Regions from separate parts of the Marinobacter lacisalsi genome, predicted to be linked through region 1. Evidence: predicted binding sites of a transcription regulator. Region 1 holds the regulator's gene; the other holds the start of a gene.

What was found. Region 1 encodes LexA, which represses DNA repair genes until DNA is damaged. Its sites were predicted from a motif close to CTGTNTNNNNANACAG; they were not measured.
Region 2: a site for LexA is predicted at 4,767-4,782, ahead of imuA (translesion DNA synthesis-associated protein ImuA). Genes of this name have one in related genera too.

What each region holds. Positions count from the first base shown of each region.
Region 1 is NZ_JBHSDI010000058.1:12,556-19,508, forward strand. It holds gene ACFOZ5_RS15950 (sensor histidine kinase) at 1-584, opposite strand, end outside; gene ACFOZ5_RS15955 (sigma-54 dependent transcriptional regulator) at 727-2,181, opposite strand; gene ACFOZ5_RS15960 (SOS cell division inhibitor) at 2,387-2,716, opposite strand; gene ACFOZ5_RS15965 (hypothetical protein) at 2,902-3,375, shown strand; gene ACFOZ5_RS15970 (hypothetical protein) at 3,406-3,666, shown strand; gene ACFOZ5_RS15975 (cell division inhibitor SulA) at 3,767-4,297, opposite strand; gene lexA (transcriptional repressor LexA) at 4,389-5,006, opposite strand; gene ACFOZ5_RS15985 (amidoligase family protein) at 5,268-6,266, shown strand; gene ACFOZ5_RS15990 (gamma-glutamyl-gamma-aminobutyrate hydrolase family protein) at 6,259-6,953, shown strand, end outside.
Region 2 is NZ_JBHSDI010000010.1:254,584-261,536, forward strand. It holds gene ACFOZ5_RS07040 (error-prone DNA polymerase) at 1-2,625, opposite strand, end outside; gene ACFOZ5_RS07045 (Y-family DNA polymerase) at 2,632-4,050, opposite strand; gene imuA (translesion DNA synthesis-associated protein ImuA) at 4,054-4,752, opposite strand; gene ACFOZ5_RS07055 (4a-hydroxytetrahydrobiopterin dehydratase) at 4,872-5,213, shown strand; gene ACFOZ5_RS07060 (universal stress protein) at 5,260-6,048, opposite strand; gene ACFOZ5_RS07065 (AraC family transcriptional regulator) at 6,136-6,953, opposite strand, start outside.

The sequences.
Region 1 (6,953 bases):
GCCAGCTGGGACTGCAGCTGACGGGTTTCGGTGAGATCGGTGAGCAGGATCAACTGACCCGGTTCGTTCTCCATGGTGCGTATTTCGATACTCACGCGGCGGCCATCTTTCAGGGACACCTCATGACCATCGTCGCGACGGGGGGCAAAACACCGCTGGATCACGCTGACCCAGCGCTCGCCTTCAAGTGGCTCGCCCAACAGGGCGACAGCAGCCGGATTGCACTGGGCCACCGCACCCTGGCTGTCCAGGACGATGACACCGGCGGGCAACGCCGACAGCAGGGTGGAAAGCCGGTCCGCCAGACGCTCCTTCTCTTCCAGCTCATGCTGACGCTGACGGGTTTCCGCCGTCAGTTCGCCGGACAACTGGTTCACGCGGGATTCGAGGGTGCGGTAGGAATCGGTAATCTGCCGCGACATCTGGTTGAACAGATCCAGCGCGGTATCGACAGCGGCATCGTCATCCTGCGGCGGAAACAGTGCGGTTACCTTGTCGTTGGCTTCAGCCGCCGCATTCGCATCCGCTACGGAACCGGAATCCCGGGACCGGGAGGCAGGTATTGCCGTCTGGAACTGTCTCATGCTTCCCCCTGACCATGATGTAATGATTCAGGGAGGGTAAAGCAGAAGCCATGCCAGGTTAATTTTCTTCTTTAATTACAACAGGTAGGAATGAAGAACTGACGATCATGCTGATGGACCGGAAGAAGCCGACAGAAAACCGTCAGCCTTCTTCCTCTTCCCGCAGACCATACTTGCGAACCTTTTCCACCAGGGTGGTGCGACGAATCCTTAGCTTCTCCGCGGCCCGGGCCACCACGCCGTTGGTTTCATCCAGGGCCTGCTGTATCAGCTGTTTTTCCAGGTTCGAGAGGTAGTCCTTCAGATCAATGCCGTTGACCGGCAGCAATGCCGGGGCATCCATACCCACCAGCCCGGGAACGCCGGACGGCATGCCACTCTCTTCCATCACGGGGCTCTCATCGTAGTCGTCCACGTAGCGGAACTTCTTCGGCAGTTCCTGCACACCAATCACCCCGAATGGATGCATGATCGCCAGTCGCTCCACCAGATTCGCCAGCTCCCGGACGTTACCAGGCCAGCTATGGCGGCACAGGCTGAGGATAGCGGCGGAATTCAGACGCAACGAGCCCCGTTTCTCCTTCTCCATCCGTGCAACCAGTTCATTGATCAGCAGCGGAATGTCCTCCGACCGCTCCCGCAGCGCCGGCATCTCGATGGGAAAGACGTTCAGCCGGTAGTAGAGGTCCTCGCGGAAGTCGCCGTTCTCGATCATGTCTTCAAGGTTCTTGTGGGTAGCGGCGACCACCCGCACATCCGCAGTCTGGGTCCGGTTGCTGCCCACCTTTTCGAACGTGCGTTCCTGCAACACACGAAGGATCTTCACCTGCATGTTGAGCGGCATATCACCGATCTCATCCAGGAACAGGGTCCCCCCCTCCGCGAGCTCAAACCGCCCTACCCTGGCCGTAATCGCCCCGGTAAAGGCCCCCTTCTCGTGGCCAAACAGCTCACTTTCCAGCAACTCGGCCGGTATTGCCCCGCAGTTGACGGGCACGAAGGGCCGGTCCCTGCGGGGCGAATGGTAGTGGAGATTACGGGCCACCACTTCCTTGCCGGTGCCGGACTCGCCGGTAATCAGAACGCTCACGTCCTTGTCCGCCACCTGGGCCATCAATTCCCGCACGCCCTTGATACTGCGGGAGGTCCCCACCAGGGAACGGAATAGCATGATACCCCGCTGCTGGCTGTGGCCCTGGCCCCGGCTTCGCTGGTACTGGTCACGGTAGATCTGGGCACGGTAAAGGGAATCCACGAACTTGGTGTAGTTGGGGGGCCATTCCAGCCGTGCAATCACCCGCGCCTGGCAGCCCTCCTCCAGCGACTCCAGGTCAGGGTTTCCCACCACCAGTATGGGTAAGCCCGGATCGGCGTTGCAGACCATTTCAATATCCGTGCGGGCCTGGCCATCATCAACAGGGGCGACAATTGCCATACCCAGGCTGGCGAAGTCCTGATCGTCACCACCGGCCAACACTTCACGGGAAGGTCCATCGTCCAGTACGGACGCCTCTCCGACAAATTCAAGAATGGTTTTCAGATCTTTAGCCCGTGACGCGTCCTTGCTCAACACCAGCACAGTATCGGTCATCGACATGCAGAAGGAATCTCTTGGTCAGCCCAGCGTTTGCGCCCGATGAACTGCTCTGTGAACAGTCCTTAATGGCATTGGTTGTTTGTGCGGTATTTAAGACCTTAAACAGGAGAGAGTCAATTTTATGACGCAACCGGTTGGGCCCGATTCGGATGCATCCCATCTGTCGGGATCGGGCCACCCTGCCGGCGAAAACCCGGGAAAAGGTCTATTTTTTGGGGTGTGACACCCTGGCGTAGGCATTCGCGGCCTTGCGATTCTGGCCAACCTGCTCCAGCGCCTCCCTGGCTTCCTGCCTTGCCTCACGGGCAGCGCCGTCGGCCTCTTTTACAAAGGTGTCAAGCTTCCCCAGCCGCTCCTGGACAGCCGTCGCTGACAACTGCCGCTGTTCCAGAGCCGCCATTACCGGATCAATCAGGGCGCGCACGTCACCGTTCAGCTCTCCCAGTCGCTGCCAGTCACTGTCCTGCAGGGCCTGTTGCAGTTCGGCGATACGATCATCAAGGCGTGCCAGCGCCTCATTGGCTTCATCGGACATCAGATTCTCCACGGTCACATTGCAGAGGCTTTCCAGAAGTATACAGGGGAGTATCCGCAAAAGTCCTGATCGGTCACGCCCTCCCCGGACCGGCATTTTGCCCGTTTGGCGGAAGAATCCGGACGCCAGTTCTGGTATAGTAGGAGGTTAACCGAATAATCACGCCGGATGAGGATTGGCACGCCATGTCTGCACAATGGCAATCCCTGGTATCACAGAAAATCTATCTGGCCGGCCAGCTGGCTGCCTTGTCCCGGGACCAGGCCTCTGCCACCGAGCGGGAAGCCTGCCTGCAGGGTGCAATGGAACTTTCCCTGCGTGCGCGGCAACTGTTGCTGGTTCTGATTGCCCGCTATCACCAGGAAAAACAGGCCATGCCGACATCGCCGGAAGACCTGATTGCCCTGATCCCAGGCACACCGGACGCCGAGATGCTGGCCGAGGTATCCCGAGAACCGGGTAGCTGGTGGCAACATCTGGAGCAGCTGGCGCTGTCCCAGAGCCAGCCGCCAAAGCAGCAGAAGACGGTATCGGAAGAAAACATTATTGCGGTATCGGCTGCCTCAGGCCCCGACCGTTCCGCGGAGGGCCTGCTTGAGACACTGGCAGCCATGAAATCATTTGTTACTGACCTGGGTGAACGACACGCCGAGTGGTAACTCGTCACCCACGCCTGAAGTAAGGATTCTATGTCACCTTCATTCTTTGAAATCGTACAACTGAGCGACGGCGACTACGCCCTCAAGCGCGTGGACGACGATTCCGCACCGCTGGTCCGGATCTCTTTTTCCCAGGAAGCCCGGGAGATGATGGAAAACCGGGATATGACCGTGGCCAGATCCATGATCGATGCTGGCATTCAGGCGGTGGGACAGATCAACGACGCCGTCGAGTGGGAAGAAGCCGACCTGGAAGACTTCGAGCCCCAGGCTCACCACACACTTCACTGACCGGATGCGGGATTGTTTCCGGGCCCCTTCAACAGCTGGTGTCCGGGACTATGACGCAACCACCCGGTAGGCACACAGAGTCAGTCGTCAGGCAACGCGATCAGCGCGTCCTGAGAATGACCCCGTGGCTTTGCCCCCTGGCCGACGCCTGCTCCAGCGCACCAAAAGCCCTGCTGGACAGGCGACTGGTCCACATCACGACGGCATGGCAGGTACCCGCACCCAGGGCTCTCTCAGCCAGTTCATAGGCCGAATAATCCCGGGTCGAGCGCAACACCAGCAGCTCACTGGCCACGATGCCATGCATGGTCTGCCACTTGCTGACCAGCTCCTGCGGCGGATCAATCCACGCCAGCCAGCGACGCTCCCGATTCAACTGCGTCAGCATAGGCAGCAGCAACTGGAAATTCTCCACCTGGCCCGGCGGCATGATCACTTCCGTGACATTGCCCCGACGGTCTTCCGCTTCGGTGTGGTTGTCGTCGCCCTTGCGTGCCACGTCATAACCGGGCCGGCAAGCCGGTAACGCTTCCGCTGGCTGCCGCCGGACCGATGCTGCCGGCTCTGGGGCCAGTGCCGTGGCGGCGGCTGTTGCTGCCCCGGCATTCATGCTCAAACCCAACTGTTCCATGACTTCCTCCCAAATTTACTGCTGGCGACACCTTGTTGTCCGCCTGGCTGCCCTGTGTTTCGTCTGGTCAATTCGTCAGCCAGGTGGGACACTAGTGCACCTTTTGAAGATCGGAACGGCGAATCACGCCAACCCCGAGCCCCTCGATCACCAGTTCCTGCTCTTGCAGGTCTACCACAATGGGGTCAAACTCCTCGTTCTCGGCCATCAGGCGAACCTCGGCGCCTTCACGGCGGAACCGCTTCACCGTCACTTCCTCGCCCACCCGGGCCACCACCACCTGGCCGTTGTGAACGTCCTGGGTGCGATGGACCGCCAGCAGGTCGCCGTCCAGAATGCCGATGTCCTTCATGCTCATACCGCGCACCCGCAGGAGGTAATCCGCTGACGGGGTGAAGAATTCCGGTTTGAGGGTGCAGTAATCCTCAATATTTTCCTGGGCCAGAATGGGATTACCCGCTGCTACCTGACCGATAACCGGCAGGCCGGGATCTTCCTCGACCTCTGGCAGCCGGATACCCCGGCTGGTGCCGGGCACCATCTCGATGGCCCCCTTGCGGGCCAGTGCGCGAAGATGCTCCTCAGCCGCATTGGCGGACCGGAAGCCCAGCTCCAGGGCGATTTCCGCCCGGGTGGGCGGATAACCGGTTTCATCCACGTAACGACGGATGATGTCCAGTACCTGGCTCTGTCTTGCTGTCAGTTTCATCGCTTTCTCTCTCCTGTGGCCCTGTGGCCGTTCCCTGCCCCGGCCTTTTTCCGGCACAATGGCTGAACAAGGTCGTCTGCCGATGCTGGGGTTATATACAGTAACTCAAACTTTATACAGTATTTTATCCAGTGTAAACCCCGGCATGCTCAAAATGACACGGCGGTGCCGAAAAACGCTCTCGTCAATCAACCTGTTACATTGGCGCCATACCTGGCGCCAACTCATTTGCCTTAACCGATACCAGGGGGAATCACACCCATGCCCAAACGCTGCCGGATGCCCGACGTCATGACCACCCGGGAGGGAGATACTCGCAGGGTGGGTGTCGAGATCGAGATATCGGGCCTGGGGTATGAAGAGCTGGTATCGCTCACTGCACGCATCCTGGAGGGCGCCGCCAGCAGTACCGGTCGTTACGTCAGCAGGGTGGAAACCGCCCTTGGCGAGTTTACCGTTGAACTGGACTCCGCCCCCATCAAGGATCTGGACCTTCAGGACGAGCGGGTGCCGGAGTCCCTGCGGGAACTCGGCGGCCATGCCATGGACATGATCGACTATGCCGCTGAGCGACTGGTGCCCCTCGAGATCATCTCGCCGCCGGTGCCCTTTGACCAGCTGGAGGCCATCGAAACGCTTTCTGACCAGCTGCGGGAAGCCGGCGCCGTGGGCAGCCGGGAAGCCATGGTCTATGCGTTCGGCCTGCAGCTCAACCCCGAGCTGCCCGATCTCGAAGCCGATACCCTGCGGCGCTACCTGCAGACCTTTGCCGCGCTGTATGACTGGCTGAAAAGCCGGCATCAACTGGACTTCAGCCGTAAGCTGACCACCTATATCGAACCCTGGGCCGGCCGGTATGTTGATCGTCTGGTGGCAGCGGACTACTCACCGGACCTTGAAGGCCTGATGCGCGATTACCTGGAAGACAACCCCACCCGCAACCGGGCGCTGGACCTGCTTCCATTATTTGCGCACCTGGATCCGGCCTTACTGGCCGAGTACGTCGATGACCCGCGGATCAAGTCCAGGCCAACCCTGCACTACCGCCTGCCCGACTGCGATATAGACAACCCCCGCTGGCATTTCTCCACGGTCTGGAACGACTGGGTGATCCTGGAGCAGATCGTGGCCCACCCCGCCCACCATCGGGAACTGAACGACCTGTTCCGGGAAAGCCGCACGCTGTTGTCCTTCCGCAACCTGACCAGTACGTGGCGCACCCGTTGCCACCAGTGGCTGGAGAACCGGGGCTATGTCTGAACGGATGATCGATGAGGAAGCCAAGGTTCCCGGCATCACCATTGGCATCAGCAGCCCGTCCCGCTGGCGCACCTCCGACCGGCTGATCAGCCTTGGTCTGAGACTGTATGGCGCACGCCCCTATTTCATTCGCCCGGGCAGCGAGGTGGATGTGTCACTGCTTGATGGCATCCTGCTGTCCGGCGGAACCCACATTCATCCCGATCTGTATGACCAGGGCGAACAGGTCAAGGCGCGTTACAACCACCACCGTGATCAGACCGACCAGAGACTCCTGCAGGAGGCGGAGCGGCTGCACCTGCCGGTGTTCGGCATCTGCCGGGGCGCCCAGCTGATCAATGTGTTCCGGGGCGGCACCCTGTGCCAGGACGTCACGCCACTACGCGTACATACCCGTCACCGGCCCTTGCTGCTGCCGCTGCAAAGTGTGCGCATCGTGGCACCGACCCGTCTCGGCCGGATCCTGCGATCACCACGGATCGGTGCCAACCGTATCCACAGCCAGGCCATCAAACGGCTGGGCCGTGGGCTGCGGGTCAGCGCCCTGGACAACGACCTGTTTGTCCAGGCCATCGAGAACACCCATGGCCAGTGGCTGATGGGCGTGCAGTGGCATCCTGAATACCTGCTTTACCATAGTGCCCATCGACGAATCTTCGCTGACTTTGTGCGTACCGCGGAACAACT
Region 2 (6,953 bases), on a different contig from region 1:
GGTTTCATGACCCAGCAACTGCCAGTAACTCTGGTGGCGATGTCCGCTGATGTTCTCAAGGGCATTGGCGCCGGCTAGCAGTTCCATATCCCGCTGGGGCAGGGCGGTGAGCTGGCGCAGTTCCTTTATGCTGCGGTAGCCCCCGGGTGGTCGCTGTTGGCACAGGGCATTGGCACTTCGCCGGTTGAGACCTTTTATCTGGCGCAGGCCAACACGCAACTGCTGTTGGGGGCCCTCCAGGGTGTAGTCCCAGTGGCTGTGGTTTACATCCGCCGGCAACACGACGACGTCATGACGGCGGGCGTCCTGGATCAGTTGGGAGGGTGAGTAGAACCCCATGGGCTGGCTGTTCAGCAATCCGCAATAGAACGCCGCAGGATGATGACGCTTGATCCAGGCAGATACGTACACCAGCAATGCAAAACTGGCGGAGTGGGACTCCGGGAAGCCATAGCCGCCGAAGCCACAGATCTGCAGGTACAGCCGTTCGGCAAAGTCTTCGCTGTGGCCTCTGGCCAGCATGCCGTTGATCAGTTTGTCCCGGAAGGGAGTCAGGTCTCCATGGGCCTTCCAGGCGGCCATGGCCCGGCGCAGCTTGTCGGCTTCGCCAGCGGTAAAACCGGCGGCCACCATGGCCAGTTTGATCACCTGCTCCTGAAAAATGGGCACCCCCAGGGTGCGTTCCAGCACGCCCCGGATGTCGTCGTTGGGGTAGGTGACTTTCTCAAGACCATGCTTGCGTTTGAGGTAGGGGTGCACCATATCCCCCTGAATCGGACCGGGCCGGACAATGGCTACTTCAATCACCAGGTCGTAGAACTTCTCCGGTTTCAGCCGGGGCAGCATGTTGATCTGGGCCCGGGACTCGACCTGGAACACGCCGATGCTGTCACCGGTCTGCAGCATGTTGTAGGTTTCTTCGTCTTCCCGGGGAATGTCCTGCATGTCGAGGGGCTGGCCATTCCTCCCCGGGATCAACGCCAGGGACTTGCGAATGGCGGTCAGCATGCCCAGGGCCAGCACATCCACCTTCATCAGCCCCAGGCTTTCCAGGTCGTCCTTGTCCCACTGGATCACCGTGCGACCTTCCATGGCGGCATTTTCGGTGGGTACCAGTTCCGACAATGGCCCCGAGCCGATCACAAAGCCCCCTACATGCTGGGACAGGTGGCGGGGGAAACCCAGCAGGGTATTCACCAGGGTGAAGAACTGGTTGGCGACACGCTTGTGCCGGGTCAGGCCCTTGTCGAGGATCTGGCCTCGCCAGTCGGTTTCCCTGTCGCGCCAGTCAATGCCGTTGAGCAACTGTTCCACCTGGGCGGGGTCAAAGCCCAGGGCCTTACCCACATCGCGGATGGCACTACGGGGCCGGTATCGGATCACCGTGGCGGCCAGGGCGGCACGTTCACGGCCATAACGCTGGTAGATGTACTGGATGACTTCCTCGCGGCGCTCGTGTTCGAAATCCACGTCGATATCCGGGGGCTCGCCACGGTCCCTGGAGATGAAGCGTTCAAACAGCAGTTCCATCTGGCTTGGGTCCACTTCCGTGATCCCAAGGCAATAGCACACCGCCGAGTTGGCAGCCGAGCCACGCCCCTGGCACAGGATGCCTTCGCTGCGGGCGAAACTGACAATATCGTGAATGGTGAGGAAGTAATGTTCGTACTCCATCTCATGGATCAGCGCCAGCTCCTTGTGGATCAGGGCCTGGACACGAAGCGGGGTACCCTCCGGAAAACGCCGTTGCTCGCCCTGGCGAGTCAATTCCTGCAGCCAGCTGGCGGGCGACATCCCGGCGGGCACCAGTTCTGAGGGATAGTGATAGCGGAGTTCGGAGGGCCTGAAGCTGCATTGATCGGCAATGGCCAGGGTTTCCTGCAGCCAGGCTTCGGGGAACAGGCGCTTCAGTACGGGCAGCGGTCGCAGATAGCGTTCACCATTCTGGAACAGGTGATGGCCGGCCTGTTCCAGGCTGGTGTTATGACGGATAGCAGTCAGCACATCCTGCAGGGGCTGGCGTTGCCGGCAATGCATATGCACATTGCCGGTGGCCACCACGGGGCGCTCCAACTGCTGGGACAGGGCCCGGATGCGCTGGATGGCCTGCTCCTCGCCGGATTCCAGGGTTCTGCTGGCGGCCAGCCACAGGCTCCCTGGAAACAGCCCCAGCAGCCATTCGCCGGTACGTCGTGCGTCGTTAAAACCGGTCTGTTCCGGCGCCGGGGGCAGCCACAGGCAGAGACAGTGATCCAGGGCATGGCTTTCCAGGTCCTCCGGCAATAGCTGGTATTGACCTTTCGGGGCCCGTCGCCGGGCGGTAGTGATCAGCTGGCAGAGCTGGCCATAACCCTGATGGGTGCGGGCCAGCAGGATCAACCTCTCTGGGGAGTGTTCCGGGCCTGCTGGCTCCAGTTCGAAGTAGCTGCCGGTAATCAGGGCTACCGGGCTGTCTTTCAGTGCTTTCCAGGCCATGGGCATGCCGGCCACGGAACAGGCATCGGTAATGGCTATGGCCTGGTATTTCAGCTCCAGGGCCCGCTCTGCCAGCTCATGGGGGTGAGAGGCTCCGGTGAGGAAGGTGAAATTGCTGAAGCAGTGCAGTTCGGCGTAGTCCATGGGCATCTTGTGTTATCCGAACCAGCCATGAACGAACCAGCTTTGCTGGCTGTCCCGGTAGATCCAGGCCAACTGGCCGCTGGGCAGGCGGGCGATATAGTAGTCCCGTAGTACCCGGGCGCCGTCCCACCAGCCCCCACTGATGCGCTCCGGTCCGCTGAACCATTCTTCCGGGGTGGTCTCCAGGGGCGTGGGGTGGGGCAGCAGCCACAGGGGGCGCAGGGGCAGTCGGCTTGCCCCGCCAGGGTGTCTGGGAAGTCCGGCAGTCAGACTGCGGGCGCTCCAGGCTCTTTCGGGGCGGTGGTCGGCTGCTGGCGCGAGGTGGCGCAGGGCAGATTCCCCCAGCCGTGCCTGCAGGCGACTGACCAGGGTGTGCCAGGCTTCCCCCTGATCGCTGGTTTCCCCCAGAAGATCCGTATGGCTGGCTGTCCGCCGCTCCAGGAAGCGGGTAACTTTCAGCTCCAGGGTTTCCACGGGTGCCTGCAGGGGGTGCTGCTCCAGCCTTATTCTGAGCAGGTTGATAAAGGCGTCCGCCCGGTGTTCCGGCCCGGTGGTGCGTACCCGCAGCCGGGTGGGCTCCCGTCGGTAATGGTGTAATACCAGTAGCAGGCTGTCCGTGTCCTGCTGGCGCCACTGAAGGTCACTTTCCAGTTCCGACAGCATCCGCTGCAGGGCGAATAGCAACCCCTGGGTTTTCTCCACGGGCAGGCCGAAGTCGGCACGCTGCAGGAAGTAATGAGGAGGGCGCCAGACGGCCTGGGGGTCCGGGCGTTGCCCCTGTACCCGCTGTACATAGGCAAGGGTTTCCGGTGTCAGGCGACGGGCAAGTTCCGTAGCAGGCAGGCGGAAGACCTGTCCCAGGGTGGTCAGACCCAGGCGGGTCAGGCGCTGCAGGGTCCGGTCGTCAAAGCCGGCATGGGGCAGGGTCAGTGCCTCCAGCTGGCTGTGCATGTGTGAGTGCTCCCCGGTACAGCAGTGTATTCCGGCCCGGGCCAGCAGGCGGGCTGCCAGGGGCGTGGTGCCGGTGGTTATGGTGGCGTTCAGCTGCCGTTCTTCCAGGGCATGCTGCAGTTGCCGTTGCAGCGGTTCCAGGCCGCCGTACAGCCGCTGCACGCTGCTGGCTTCTGCCAGCAGGCCGTCCGGAGGGTACAGGGTAATGCGATCCATATAGCGGTAGAGCCAGTGAGCCTGCTGCTCCAGGATGCCCGCCTGGCGTGTATCGTCGGCGTGGATCATGGCCAGTTCCGGGGCCAGGTTAAGGGCGGTCTTCAGGGCCGTACCCGGAAGTACGCCCAGTTGCCTGGCCCGGGGGCAGGCCTGCAGCACCTGCCGCGTACCCTGGGATAACACGGCCAGGGGGGCCGGATCCTGCCGGGAGCGGGCGATATGGTCCAGCAACAGGTGTCGGAAGTGGAGATACAGCCAGATCATGATTTACCCCGGGTCTGGTCCGTCGGACCAGGGCCCGCGAATAACCGTGGCGACGCTTTCCGGGGCGGTGCACCCTGACCGTGTTTGTAGCGGCAGGGTGCAGCCCTGACCGGGCCAGCCACCCCGTCGTTTGAGAATGTTGATCCGCAAACCCAGCTGATTGTCCGGCTCCAGTTCCAGGCGCAGGGCAGCGGGTGAGCTCTGGCAGGCCTGTCGCCGGGTCTGGAACAGAATGCAGTTGCTCTCTCCAGCTTCGGCCGCCAGCTGTAGCCGGCGGATATCCCGTGCCGCCAGGCTGTCCGGCCAGGCCATGACCAGACCAGTGGCGGGGGAACGCAGACAGTTTTCCAGGGTCCAGAGCAGGTCCGGATGGGCGTCGGTCTGCACCACCACCAGCTGGTCCAGGTCAACCCCTTCACGGGCCAGGGCCGGAGCATAGGGCGTCAGGGGAGGATTGACCCAGAATACCGTCTGCTGACGGGTAGTGACTCGCCTGAGCAGTGGCAGTACCAGTTGCAGTTCGCCGATGCCCGGCGCATCAAGCAGGCATTCACTGAGGGCGCCCCGGGGCCATCCGAGTCCGTCGATCTGGTTATCCAGTGCCTCGAAGCCGGTCTGTTCCGGCGTTGGTGTGGTTGCGTGCCGTTGATGCCCTCGCCACAGGCGGGCGTCATCGAGCAGGGTGTTCAGCAGGTCACTCATGGTTTTGTCCAATACTGTTTAAATATACAGTATTATTAACCCGTCAGGATTTCAACCATGGCACTGACCTGTTACCGTAAAATTGACGTTATGGAAGTCACTGATACAGGGAGATCCTTATGACTGCACTGGAACAACAGCAATGCGAGGCCTGCCGGGCTGACGCCCCCACCGTCAACGCAGACGAGCAGAAAGCCCTGCTGAAAGAAGTTCCCGACTGGGAGCTTGTCGACGTGGAGGGTGTTCCCCAGCTGCGCCGCGAATTCCGTTTCAAGAACTTCGTCCAGGCCCAGGCCTTTACCAACAAGGTGGCGGACCTGGCTGAGGAGGAGGGTCACCATCCGGCCCTCCTGCTGGAGTTCGGCAAGGTGACTGTGCGCTGGTGGACCCACAAGATTGGCGGTTTGCATCGCAATGATTTCATCATGGCGGCGCGCACGGACAGGCTATTCGAGGGGTAGGGCTATCTGGCCGGTGCCAGAGTTCTGGCGCCGGCTCCATTCACGGTCAAGGCACCAGCAGCACCGGGTGACGACTCTCCCGCACTACGGTTTCCGACGTGTGTCCAAGGGGGAGCTGTTCCACGGGCGTGGTGCCACGCTTGCCAATCAGTGTCAGCGCCGGCTGGCTATCCTGAATCAGGTTCAGCAGTTCCCGGGCCGGGTGTCCGTTGAGAATTCGGGCGTGCACCGAAGCCTTGCTGTTGGCGATATCATGAACCCGTTTGTCCACCTGGTCCGCTTCGGGAGGGGCATCATCCGGGCGTACCCAGACCACGCGCCCTTCCTGGCCAGCATTCACCAGTTCCCGGAACAGGTCTTCGCAACGTCCGGCGTTCTCCGAACCATCGGTTGCCAGAAAAACCGGTGACTGGGGTGAGGAAGGTTTGCCTTCCACCGGCAGAATCAGCAGGGGCCGTTTCGTCATGCGGGCCAGATTCATGGTGTTGTTGCCCATGAACAGTTCGCGACCGGCGGAATGGTGGGTGCTGCAGCAGATAACACCATCCGCCTTCAGATGGCGTGCCAGCTCCAGAATGCAGGAAGCCACGAAGCCGTGGCGGACCTCGAATTCTGTCTCTACCTTCCACTCTTCAGCGTATTGCCGGGCCAGTTCCCTGAGTTTTCCTTCAACGGCCTCATCACTGTCTTCAATGTGCTTGCGGGTATGGGGCTCAATCACATAAGTCAGAGTCAATTTCCTGGTCCCAAGCCGTTCCAGCAGGGGAGGCAATTGTTTAATGGCCTGCTCCCAGTTGTCGGAATAATCCACGCTCAGAATCAGATGGCTCAGCATATTCGGGCTCTCCCATGGGATTGTCAGGTGTGAATGCCTGGCAAAGAAGCTATAAGGGGCATTTTCAAAGACGCCTTGGGAGTAAAACTAGCACATTGTGGAGACAGCGCTATCGATTCCGGACAGTGCACTGAACCCCTGGGCAGACAACCGCGGGTCGATATGGAACCGGACGCCCCCATTGGACCGGAACAGGCGGGACGGCATGATGCCCATCATGCTGTGAAAGGTATTGGAAAAGTGCGCCAGGTCGGAAAAGCCCGATGCGACCGAGGCCTGGGTAAATGTCTGGCCATGGCCAATGGCCAGTGTGGTGGCGTGCAGGCGATGCCACTGGCGGTACTTGCCGGCGGAAATGCCCAGATACTGGCGAAACAGCTGGATGACCCTGGGCACAGACAGGCTGACGGTAGCTGCCAGGTCTTCCGTGGTGATGCTCTGCGTGCGGCCCCCGCGGAGCACGCCAACGGCCTTGACCACCCTGGGGTCGACGCCTTCCGGATCCAGCCGGTCGATATCCGGCAGTCCCGCTTTGACCAGTCCTGCCAATATCGCCTGAGGAGCAGGAGATGCTTTCAGGATGTACCTGGCCAGGTCAATCAGCTGCCCTTCGCCAGCCAGTGACCAGAAGATATCGTAGTCCTGATGGGCGGCCGTTTTCGCCAGCGCCCTGAGGTCATGCTGGAACGGATCGAGAAACAGCACCATGAATGACGGGCTGTCACTCTCGAGCCAGACTGGCAGGCCAGGTCTGATCAGGCAGGCGCGGGCCTCCACCACCTCGTTGGCATGGGTCTGCCGGTGAAGCCGTAGATTGCCTTCCACACCCACCACCAGGGCGGCACTGCCATAGTTGCGGTATCGGGGTTCAATGCTGGGGCCGGCGTAGAGTACGCGATTGTCCC